Linked DNA regions of Aquitalea magnusonii. The protein of the gene in region 2 interacts with the protein of the main gene of each other region in a pairwise test. Links are inferred from orthologs where the notes say so. Each region holds a gene or a part of one and is shown on either strand. Other genes may lie near its edges.

Region 1 (7,492 bases), 170 kb from region 2 along the record:
GTTATTTTGAAGATATCTTCTCCTTGATAGATTTGTCCGGCAGCGGTATGGAGCTGGTGACGGCCAGCCAGTTACGCGCCCACAGTGAAAACAAGCAAACTTATCCCAGCCTGAGACTGCAAAGTGTGGATGGCAGCAGCCACATGGTTTCTCTGGTGGTCTCGCCCATTCGGGATACACACGGGGAGGTGGATGGGCTGGTGCTGGCCTTGCATGACAAATCCATCGAGCAGCAATACATCAGCCACCTTTCCTGGCAGGCGGCGCATGATGCCCTCACCGGCCTGTACAACCGGCGTGAATTCGAACAGCGCGTAACCCGTGCGCTCAGCCGCTTGATGGTGACCGATACCTCGCATGCACTGCTGTTTGTTGATCTGGACCAGTTCAAACTGGTCAACGACACCAATGGCCATGCCGCCGGTGACGAACTGTTGCGTCAGGTGTGCCGGGTGCTGCAGGAGCAGTTGGGCCTATCCGATGTGTTGGCCCGTTTGGGTGGCGACGAGTTTGGTGTATTGCTGGAGGACTGCCGCATTGACGGTGCGCTGGATAAGGCAGATCGTCTGCGCCGTGCGGTACAGCAAGCCGGTTTCCAGTGGGAAGGCATCCCGTTTTCCATCAGTACCAGCATTGGACTGGTATTTCTGGGTGAGCCCGGCGTTACGCTGGCCGAGGCCATGCAGGCGGCAGACATCGCGTGCTACATGGCCAAGGAAAAGGGACGCAACCGCATCCAGCTATACAGTTCCAAAGATACCGAACTGGCAGTCCGCTCGGTGGAAATGGCATGGGTACAACGCTTGCGCTCGGCCATGGAGGAGGAGCGGTTCTGTCTTTACTGCCAGGAGATCATCCCCTTGCAGTCCAACGGCAAGAAGCAAGGGCGGCATGTCGAGGTGCTGCTGCGGCTGCGGGATGAGACTGACCGTATCATCCTGCCTGCTGCCTTCATTCCGGCAGCCGAGCGTTTTAGCCTGATGCCGGACATAGACCGCATCGTGGTGCGCCTGACCTTCGAAACCCTGTGGCAGCAACGGCAACACGGCGATCATTCCATTGCACTGTGTGCCATCAACCTGTCCGGAGCCACCTTGTGTGATGACAACTTCCTCGACTTTATCCGCCGGCAGTTTGTCAGCTATGCCATTCCGCCCGGGATGATCTGTTTTGAAGTGACCGAAACCAGTGCCATTTCCAATTTGCAGCAAGCCACGCGCTTCATCAGCGAACTCAAGAGCCTGGGTTGCCACTTTTCGCTGGATGACTTTGGCGCTGGCATGTCGTCCTTTGTTTATCTCAAGCATTTGCCGGTGGATTACCTGAAAATTGATGGCAGCTTTGTCAAGGACATGGTGAATGACTCGGTAGACCGCGCCATGGTGGAAATGATCAACCATATCGGCCATGTCACTGGCAAAAAAACCATTGCAGAATTTGTTGGCCTGCCGGAAATTCTCGCCGTATTGCAGCAAATCGGCGTGGATTATGCACAGGGCTATCATATTGGCGAGCCGCAGCCCTTTGTCGCGCCAGCCCGCAATCGACCGGAACCGGCGATATACCGCTTGCCTGATCGCAAGTAATGACGGTCCTTTTCAGGAGAGAGTGAAACATGTCAGACCAGCAGCCATTTGTCCGCACCGGTCCCTTGATGGATGTCTCCAGTTATCCGGCCTGGACGCAGGATTTGGTCTATCACTGCGACCGTTACAAAAGCGAGGTGGTGGAGCACGAATTGTTTGGCCGGATGCAGCAAGCCTGCCTGGATCATGCAACGCACAAAGCCTTCCTGTCTGGTGGTTGGCCGGTGATTGAGCAGTTTCCGCAATACATGGCCATGAATCTGCTGAAGATCCGCTATGGGCAGGGACCAGGGCAGGATATGGCGCGCCGTTACCTGATCCGCAATATCCGGGTAGAACAGAATCACGCCGACCATTGGGTCAACTGGGCTGCGGCATCCGGGGTGGATGTGCCTGCCATGCTGCATGGCACGCATGCATTGGAAACCTTGTGCCTGAGCCAGTGGTGCTGGCAGGTGTGCGACCGCGACTCCCTGGCCGTGGCCATAGCAGCAACCAACTATGCCATCGAAGGTGCAACGGGTGAGTGGTCGGCGCGGGTGTGCGCCGAGCCCCACTATGCCCAGCTATTTGATGAAACAGTGCGTGCCAAGGCCATGAAATGGCTGAAGCTGCACGCCAAATATGATGATGCCCATCCCTGGGAGGCGCTGGAAATCATCGTCACCCTGGTGGGGCTGAATCCATCTGCGGAAACCATCAGCCGTCTGCGGCACGCCATCTGCCGCAGCCATCAGTTCATGCGCATGCTGCTGGACTACTACATGCGCTCGGCCACACCGCCGGTGGCTGCCGGATTGATGCGTCCTGCCTGATTTCAGAGCCATGTTGCCATGGCAAGGGCAGGCCCGCAGTGCAATGCCACATGACCGGACGGCGTGCGCATGCTAAAGTCGATTGTGTACAAAACAGGGCTGTCATTGACAGTCTCTGCCACGCACTATCGCTGACGGCGCACAAGATGCCCGTCACCATGTCATGTCAAAGGATATATTGTGGTGAATATTGCCGAGCTTCAGCCGCAGGCGGTCTGGGAGCATTTCCAGACCCTGTGCGACATCCCCCGTCCCTCCAAGCACGAACAGCAGCTACGCGACTATCTGAAGGGCTGGGCCGAGTTGCGCGGTTTGCAAACCGTGGTGGACGCCGCGGGCAACCTGATCGTACGCAAACCGGCTACACCCGGTCTGGAAGACCGTGTCGGCGTGGTATTGCAGGGGCATCTGGACATGGTGTGCCAGGCCAATGCCGGCACGGAGCATGATTTCTTCAAGGATCCGATCCGCCCGGTCTTGCAGGATGGCTGGCTGGTGGCGGAAAACACTACGCTTGGCGCAGACAATGGCATTGGTGTGGCCATGGGGCTGGCGGTGCTGGCCAGTGATGATATTGCGCATGGCCCGATCGAAGTGCTGATGACTCTGGACGAGGAAGCCGGCATGGGGGGGGCGCTGGGACTGGAGCCAGGGCTGTTGCAAGGCAGCATGATGATCAATATCGATACCGAAGAGTGGGGTGAGTTCTACATGGGCTGTGCCGGGGGCGTGGATGTCAATGTCACACGCAGCTATGACACGCTTGCCCTGCCGGCCGGCTATCAGACAGTGTCCCTGTTGATCCGTGGCCTGAAGGGTGGGCATTCCGGTGCCGATATCCATCTTGGCCGTGGCAATGCCAACAAGCTGTTGGTGCGCCTGCTGCGTGAGCTGGAAGCCGAAACAGACCTGCGTCTGATCTCCTTTGTGGGCGGCACCGCGCGGAATGCCTTGTCGCGTGAGGCCGTTGCCCAGGTGGCCTATCCTGCAGCCGATGCACAGCGTGTGGCAGCCAAGCTGGATGCCTTCCAGTCCTTGCTGCGGTTCGAACTGGCGGGTGTGGATGAGGGCGTCACCGTGGTTGCCGAGTCATCCTCGGCCACCAGCGTGCTGGCGGCGGCTGATCAGGCGGCCATCCTGGCGGCACTGCACGCCGCACCGCATGGGGTCAAACGCATGAGCCAACGCGTCAGTGGTGTGGTGGAAACCTCCAACAATCTGGGGGTGGTGCGGGTGGAGCAGGGCAAGGTTTTTGCCAATCTGATGGTGCGCTCGCTGCTGGATTCCGGCACCTGGATGTTGGCGCGGGAAGTGGAAAGCCTGTTTGGCCTGGCCGGTTTTGCCGTGGAAATGGAAGGCGGCTACCCCGGCTGGGCACCGAATCCGCAATCGCCCTTGCTGGCCCTGTTCCAGCAGGTTTATACGCAGGAATTCGGCGGCAAGGCTGGGGTGCAGGTCATTCACGCCGGTCTGGAGTGCGGCATCATCGGGGCCAAATATCCCGCCATGGATATGGTTTCCTTTGGTCCCACCATCCGCGGGGCGCATGCGCCGGGAGAGCGTGTGGAACTGGCCTCGGTGGACAAGGCCTGGCAACTGCTCAAGGCCGTACTGGCCGCGGTGCCGCGCCGCAGTTAAGCAGCACGTGCATCTGAGCAACAGCGCCGCCAGCATGCGGCGCTTTTTCTTGCATGCCAGCGGCCTCAGTCTTTCTTGCGCGCACGCGGATGGGCAGCATCGTACACCTTGGCCAGATGCTGGAAGTCCAATGCGGTGTAGATCTGGGTGCTAGAAAGATTGGCGTGTCCCAGCAGCTCCTGCACCGCGCGCAGGTCGCCGGATGACTGCAATAAATGGCTGGCAAAGGAATGGCGCAGCATGTGTGGGTGGACGTGCCGGTCCATGCCGGTGCGTATCGCCCATTCCGCCAGACGCTTTTGCACCTGGCGCGCACCAAGGCGTTTGCCATACCTGCCCACAAACACTGCCTGGCAGCCCGGTTCTGCCACTCTTTCCTGCAGCCATTGTTGCAGGTATGTCAGCGCGGTGCGGCCAATCGGCAGCAGGCGGGTCTTGTTGCCTTTGCCACGTACCCGTAGCAGTTGGTCGGCCAGGTCCATGTCGGCCAGATCAAGACTAACTGCTTCGGACAGGCGCAAGCCGGAAGAGTACATCAGCTCGAACAGGGCGCGATCACGCAGACTGAGCGTGTCTTCCGGCGGAATGTGTTCCAGCAGTGCCGCCGTACCGTCGACCGGCAGTGCCTTGGGCAGTGGTTTGTCCTGTTTGGGAGCGCGTAGACCCAGACAGGGGTTGGCATCCAGTTGTTGTTGCCGCAACAGCCAGTCGAAGAACTGTCGCCAGGACGACAGCTTGCGCGCCAGGCTGCGGCTGCGCATGCCGCCTGCGTGCAGGATGGCCATTGCCTTGCGGATGTCGCCAGCACTGACATGCAGCCAGTCGGCGGGCTCCAGCAGGGTCTGCAGCGCCTGCAAGTCCCGCAGATAGGCATCCTGGGTGTGCGGGCTCTTGCCCTGTAGGCGCAGTTGCTGGGCAAAGTCCTGCAGCAGATCGCTCATGTCAGCCACGGCGCAGTCTGGCCATATTGGCCAGCCGCTCAAACAAGGAAAGATCCTGTTCGTTTTTCAGCAGTGCGCCGGCCAGAGGCGGCAGGCTGGCTTCCGCATGGCGCTGTGCCAGTTCTGCGCTGTCAATGTTCTCGCCGGTCAGCAGTTTCAGCCAGTCCAACAGTTCGGACGTGGTTGGTTTTTTCTTCAGCCCAGGCAATTCGCGGATGGCAAAGAACACTTCCAGTGCCTGTCCCACCAGTTGTTGCTGCAGACCGGGATAATGCACCTCGATGATGGATTGCATGGTGGCCCGATCCGGAAAACGGATGTAGTGAAAGAAGCAGCGACGCAGGAAGGCGTCGGGCAGTTCTTTTTCATTATTGGAGGTGATGATGATGATGGGCCGTTGTCTGGCGCGGATGAACTGCTGGGTTTCATGCACGAAGAACTCCATCTGGTCCAGTTCGCGCAGCAGGTCGTTGGGGAATTCGATATCGGCCTTGTCGATTTCGTCAATCAACAGCACCGGTGCGGTTTCGGCTTCGAATGCCTGCCACAACTGGCCCTTGATGATGTAGTTGCCGATGTCGTGGACCTTGGCGTCGCCCAGTTGCGAATCGCGCAGGCGCGATACGGCATCGTACTCGTACAAGCCATGCTGTGCCTTGGTGGTGGATTTGATCGGCCAGATGATGAGCTGGCGTCCCAGGCTGGCAGCAATTTCTTCAGCCAGCATTGTCTTGCCGGTGCCAGGCTCTCCCTTGACCAGCAGCGGACGTTGCAGGGTGATGGCGGCATTGACCGCCATCATCAGATCATCGGTGGCAACATAGCTGGCGCTGCCGTTAAAGCGTGTGTTCATGTGGGTTGGCCTTGTTGTTATTCCGTACAAAAGCCGCCGCGGACAGCCGGGGCGGCTTTCAGACTGCTTGACTGGCAGCACACGGTCCTCGTGTGTTCCGTGAGACTGCTGCCAGCGATTTCAGCGCACGAACTGGCGTTCCAGATCTTCCAGGCTGATGTTCCATTCTTTCATCATGTGACGTAGCAGGACGATTTCCGGATCACTGATGGTGCCGTCGGACTTGCTGATGTCCATGGCCAGAACGCAGGTCAGAATGCGTTTGTTCGGGTCGGTCACTTCTGCCAGCATGGCTTCGATGCGGTCGCTGTCCAGCAGATGGATGGTGCCATCCTGCTCTGCCTCGTCAGAAATGTCGTCACAGTATTCCACCAGCACCTGAGCAAACTGTTTGCGTGGCAGCTTGATCAGATCGTACACGTTGACGTCTTCTAGCAAGTCCAGCTCGCGCGGATCCATATTGCCATCGGAAATCATGAACATTGCCAGTAAACGGGCAATGGCCTGCGGGCTGTTGATCGGATATGGACGCATGACGGAATCCCCTGTTGTTATTGGTTGAGTCTGGTGGCGAAGGCCGGTGGCATGGTGGCCACCTGACGGGTCTGGTAGTCGAAAAAGACGATTCCCGTCTTCAATCTTGCCACTTCTTTGCCACTGTTGCCATCGATTGCCTGGTAGACGATATCCAGCCCATATTTGTTGGGGTCACATATACCCAGCTTGAAGAGCAGACTGTCGCCATGAAAGACCTCGGCGCGGTACATTATCGCAGCATCAGCCATGATAATCCCGGCACCTTCGACATCCAGTTCGCTGTAACCCATGCTGTTGAGCCAGCGCAAGCGTACCTCATGGGCCAGCCGTAAAATGGCATCATTGGCCATGTGACCGCCATAGTTGATGTCACCGATGCGAACCTCCATGCTGGTCTGGTAAAGGAAGTGCTCGGGAAGCGCAATCTTGATGCGGGCCATGATTTCACCTGAATAAAATGGCCTTCAGTCTAATCGACTGTCTTAATCTGCATCAACCGCTGGCAGGCTCGGTTTGATAGACTGAATGCATAGTACCAACACACACACAAGGAGAGGGTTATGTACCAACGCATTTTTGTGCCGGTGGACGACAGCGACACTTCCAACCTTGCGCTGGCTGAAGCATGCCGGCTGGCGAAAAGCATGAACAGCACCATCCGGCTGGTGCATGTGGTGGATCTGGCGCAGTTTGGCTGGGGTGGCACCGAGTTTCTTGATGCGGCAGAACTGCAAAAATCCATCAAGCAAGCTGGTGAGCAAGTGCTGGGTCAGGCGCAGGCGCAGGCAGTGGCTGCCGGGCTGACACCGGAAGTGAAGATCCTGGAAAGCTGGGGCGACAAGATTGCCTCGGTGTTGCTGGATGATGCCAATAGCTGGGGGGCCGATCTGGTGGTGATGGGAACCCACGGTTGGAGCGGCTTGATGCACATCCTGATGGGCAGCGTGGCCGAGGGCTTGCTCAAGCAGGCGGATGTGCCGGTTTTGCTGGTGCGTAACGCCGGTGAGTAAGCGGAAGGACCTGGTGTTGCGGGCTATGGCTCAGGCATGAAAAAGGGCAGTGGTGCTCATCAGCGAGGATGAGCGCCACTGCCCTTGGATCAGAAAGCGCGATCAGCTTGCG
Region 2 (4,424 bases):
GACGCAGCGCCAAGGGGAAGCTGGCACGCGGACCAATGCTCAGCACCTTGCCCTGGCGCTCGCCAAAGGCCTGCTGCAATTCGGCCATCACCTGCTCATCGGGCGCTTGTTGCAAGGCCTTGGCATCGTCGTGACTGCGGGTCCACACCAGCATGTAATTGTCGCCGTGCGGCAGCAAGGCAAACGGGCCTTGCTTCGAAAAGCGCTCATAAGCCACACCGGCCGGAGGCTGTTCGGTGCTGACTTCGGCCAGTACCGCGCATTGTTGGTAATCATGGGTCAGCCGCTTGATACCCGGCAGACTGTCTGCCAGCGCGCCGCCCTCGGCCAGCACGACCAGGCGCGCGGTGAGGGTAATCTCGCCATGCACACCGCTGGTTTTGACCGTGGCATAGCAGGCCATGCTGCTCACGGCATCGACACGGGTTTCCCACCACACCTGCACCCCGGCCTGCTCCAGCCTGGCATTGATGGCGAGGGTGAGCGCCGGATAATCCACCACCACGCCCAGGTGCGGCAGCTTGAGATCGGCGGCATCCAGCCGGGTACGGCCAAAAGCCCCCTGCTGCGATACATGCACGCTGTCTATCATGCTGGCAGGCAGGTCGTCCGGCCATGCGCCGGCGGCAAGCAGTGCCTCGCGGCTATACCAGGACAAGGCCAGTGCGCGCGCATCGGTCAGCGGCGCATCCTTGGCGCGGGCCTCCACCAGCAGCACCCGCCGTCCGGCGGCGGCAAAGCGCAATGCGGCCAGCGCGCCTACCGGCCCGCCGCCAACGATAATGATGTCGGCGTGTTCGCCGCCATCGTGGCCGCAATCGCGGCTGTGTTGTCTGTCTGTGTTCTTCATGTTCAGACACCCTGCATCAGGATTTCAATTGCATCGATTTCTTTGGGTACGTCGGCGGTATATACCTCGTGCCCGGTTTCAGTCACCAGCACATCGTCTTCAATCCGGATGCCGATATTGTGCAATGCGGGCGGGACATTCTGAGCCGGGCGGATATACAGGCCGGGCTCGATGGTGGTACACATGCCAGGCTGATAGCTGCGCCACTGACCGCCCAGCTTGCGCTGGCCGACATCGTGTACATCCAGGCCTATCATGTGACCGATGCCATGCATGTAGAACTGACGGAAGGCACCGGATTCGATCACCCCGTCCACGCTGCCGTTAAGCAACTTGAGGTCCAGCATGCCTTGCACCAATACCTTGAGCGCGGCATCACCCGGCTCGTTCCACAGCGCACCAGGCTTGACCGCGGCAATGCCGGCCAGTTCCGCAGCCAGCACGATTTCGTAGACATCGCGCTGGGCCGGGCTGAACTTGCCATTCACCGGGAAGGTGCGCGTGATATCGCCGGCATAGCCGTTCAGTTCGCAACCGGCATCAATCAGCAGCAGATCGCCATCGTTCAGCCGGGCATTATTGGCTGCGTAATGCAGGGTGCAGGCATTGGCACCGCCAGCCACGATGCTTTCGTAGGAGGGGTAGCGTGCGCCATTGCGAATGAAGGTATGCAGGATTTCCGCTTCCACCTGGTATTCCATCATGCCTGGCCGGGTGGCACGCATGGCCTGGATATGGCCCAGGGCGGAAATCTGTCCGGCCCGGCGCAAGGTAGCGCGTTCGCCAGCGTCCTTGATCATGCGCATTTCATCCAGCAATACCAGCAGGTCGTGGTATAGCGCGGGCGGCTGCTCACCACTGCGGTAACGCTGGCGCACCGCGTCCAGCCAGCCATTTACCCGCACATCAAAACCGGCATTGCGACCTATATTCCACCACAGCGATTTCTGACCGCTCAGCAGGTCGGGCAGGCGGGCATCCAGTTCACTGAGGGGATAGGCTTCGTCAAAGCCAAAGGCTTCGCGCGCGCCATCCGGGCCAAAACGGAAGCCCTCCCACACCTCGCGCTCCAGATTCTTTTCCCGGCAGAACAGGATGGATTTGCCCGTCCCCGCGTCCAGTACCAGTACGGCCTGCGGCTCGGCAAAGCCGGTGAGGTAGAGAAAATGGCTGTCAGCCCGGTAGGGATAGTGGTTGTCGGCGTTGCGCACCACTTCGGGCGCGGTGGGCAGGATGGCAATGCCCTGCCCCATCTGCTGCATCAGACGCGTACGGCGTTCGGCATGACTCTGGTACATGATGACTCTTTCGCATGACTTGAACCGGCCAACATCCCGGCATGGCTGCAGTTTACACTGCTGCGACAGCGCTGCCGATGCTGACAATCAGTAAATGGCAGGCATGAAAAAGGCTTGCCAGCAGGCAAGCCTCAGATTACTGCCAAGCCCACGCGTTTTCTGGAAAGAAAACGACGCACTCTTCCTCAATTGGCAAGGCAAGGGCGGGGATTGGGAATAAATGGGAAGGCTGCGGAATCAAGCTGTAAGGTGGAAGGCCCGGCGTTGCCGGGTCCAGACAATCGCACCAAATCACTTTGTCTGCAGCCTGCAGCTTGCCCGCGGGCAAGCCTTGCCATATGGCATCAGTCCAGCAGCGTGGCCGAGGTGTACACGTCCTGCACGTCGTCCAGGTCTTCCAGCGCATCCAGCAGCTTTTGCATGCGCATGGCGTCTTCGCCGGCCAGTTCGGTTTCGTTCTGCGGCTTCATGGTGACTTCGCCCATTTCGGCCTTGAAACCCTTGTCTTCCAGCGCCTGTTTCACATCGCTGAATTCGTAGGGGCCGGTGATGACTTCGATGGAACCGTCATCATTGGTGATCACGTCTTCGGCACCGCATTCCAGTGCCGCTTCCATCAGCGCATCTTCGTCCACGCCCGGAGCAAACACCAGGAAACCGCAATGGTTGAACTGGAAGGCCACACAGCCGTCGGTGCCCATATTGCCGCCATACTTGGAGAAGGCATGACGCACATCGGCCACGGTACGGGTCTTGTTGTCGGTCAGGCAGTCCACCATCACGGCAGCGCCACCAATGCCATAACCTTCGTAACGGCACTCGACATAATCCACGCCTTCGAGCTGACCGGTACCGCGCTTGATGGCGTTATCGATATTGTCCTTGGGCATGGATTCGGCCTTGGCCTTGTCCACTGCCAGGCGCAGACGCGGGTTCATGTTGACATCGCCGCCGCCCATCTTGGCAGCAACGGTGATTTCCTTGATCAGACGGGTGAAGATCTTGCCACGCTTGGCATCCTGACGACCCTTGCGGTGCTGGATGTTCGCCCATTTGCTATGACCTGCCATAATTGCCTCAATCTGGTGTGGCCCGTCACCGGGCCGGTTTAATGCTGGAAAATTTGGCCGCTATTCTAGCAGAAAGCTATTTCGCCTTCAGCATGGCCAACATGAAGGTGAAGGCCTGACCGTATATCTGTTCGATGGCCGGCACCATCAGCGGTAACGTCAGATAGATGGTGATGAAACCGATCATCAGCGTCAGCGGAAAACCAAAGGTAAAAATATTGAACTGTGGGGCGGCACGGGTCATCACGCCAATCGCCAGGTTAGTGACCAGCAAGGCGGCAATCACCGGCATGGACAGCCAGATACCCCAGGAGATGATGTGGCTGCCCCATAACACCAGCGCCTTCAGCCCCTGAGCCGGCATGCTCATGCCGATGGGCAGCACCTGGAAGCTTTCCACCAAGGTGGAAATGACGACTTGATGGCCATCAAAGGTGAGGAACAGCAGGAAGACAAACATCGATAGCAGTTGCGACACCACCGGCACCTGGGCCGCGTGCATGGGGTCGAAGAACATGGCAAAGCCCAAACCGGTTTGCGCACCCATGATGAAACCGGCCATTTCCACCGCGGTCATGGTCAGCCGCATGACAAAGCCCATGGCCAGGCCAATGAGCAATTGCTGGAACAAAATGGCAATCCCCGCCGCCGATATCACCGGCACGGCTGGCGCGGGAGGCAGCAATGGCACCACCAGCACAGTCAGCATCAGGGCGAAACCGGCCTTGAAGCGGCGTGGCACGCCGCGATAGGCATACAGGGGTTCCACCAGAAACAGGCCGATGATGCGGGCAAAGGGCCAGGCAAACATCGCAACCAGTGCGCTGATCTGTGCATCGGAAATACTGAACATGGCGGGCGGGGTCAGCCAATCACAGTAGGGATGCTTTGAAACAGCCGGGTAGTGTATTCCACCAGGGTGTTGAGCATCCACGGCCCGGCCAGCACCAGCACCAGAAACATCGCCAGCAGCTTGGGAATGAAGGTGAGCGTCATTTCGTTGATTTGCGTGGCGGCCTGCAACACGCTCACCAACAGACCCACCACCAGCGACACCAGCAGTACCGGTGCCGAGACGATGATCAGGATGTACAGTGCGTTCTGCACCAGATTGATGACCAGTTCCGGACTCATGATTCTCTCCTTGCGTCGGCAGGCTCCTGCCAGCCGCCTTTGGCCATCAGCCAGTTTTCCAGCGTCTCGCCA

Evidence for each region.
Region 1: the proteins of pepP (region 2) and DLM_RS05785 interact in binary tests that used the Escherichia coli proteins (3 or more experiments, as listed by UniProt). The link is inferred for Aquitalea magnusonii from one-to-one orthologs.

What each region holds. Positions count from the first base shown.
Region 1 is NZ_AP018823.1:1,185,120-1,192,611, forward strand. What follows is about bases 1,879-4,811. They hold DLM_RS05785 (aminoacyl-histidine dipeptidase), read left to right. Parts: upstream 1,879-2,584; coding sequence 2,585-4,039; downstream 4,040-4,811. Other genes in these bases: DLM_RS05780 (TenA family transcriptional regulator), read left to right, coding at 1,879-2,401; xerC (tyrosine recombinase XerC), read right to left, coding at 4,105-4,811. Outside these bases: DLM_RS05775 (putative bifunctional diguanylate cyclase/phosphodiesterase), read left to right, coding at 1-1,586; more of DLM_RS05780, read left to right, coding at 1,616-1,878; more of xerC, read right to left, coding at 4,812-4,980; DLM_RS05795 (AAA family ATPase), read right to left, coding at 4,982-5,833; DLM_RS05800 (TerB family tellurite resistance protein), read right to left, coding at 5,954-6,367; DLM_RS05805 (thioesterase family protein), read right to left, coding at 6,385-6,810; DLM_RS05810 (universal stress protein), read left to right, coding at 6,931-7,380; DLM_RS05815 (helix-turn-helix domain-containing protein), read right to left, coding at 7,483-7,492. UniProt on the Escherichia coli protein: Dipeptidase with broad substrate specificity. Requires dipeptide substrates with an unblocked N-terminus and the amino group in the alpha or beta position.
Region 2 is NZ_AP018823.1:1,016,821-1,021,244, reverse strand. Bases 1-2,916 are described here. They hold pepP (Xaa-Pro aminopeptidase), read right to left. Parts: upstream 2,149-2,916; coding sequence 853-2,148; downstream 1-852. Other genes in these bases: DLM_RS04990 (YebC/PmpR family DNA-binding transcriptional regulator), read right to left, coding at 2,493-2,916; DLM_RS05000 (FAD-dependent monooxygenase), read right to left, coding at 1-850. Outside these bases: more of DLM_RS04990, read right to left, coding at 2,917-3,218; flagellar biosynthetic protein FliR, read right to left, coding at 3,295-4,071; flagellar biosynthesis protein FliQ, read right to left, coding at 4,083-4,352; DLM_RS04975 (GNAT family N-acetyltransferase), read right to left, coding at 4,349-4,424.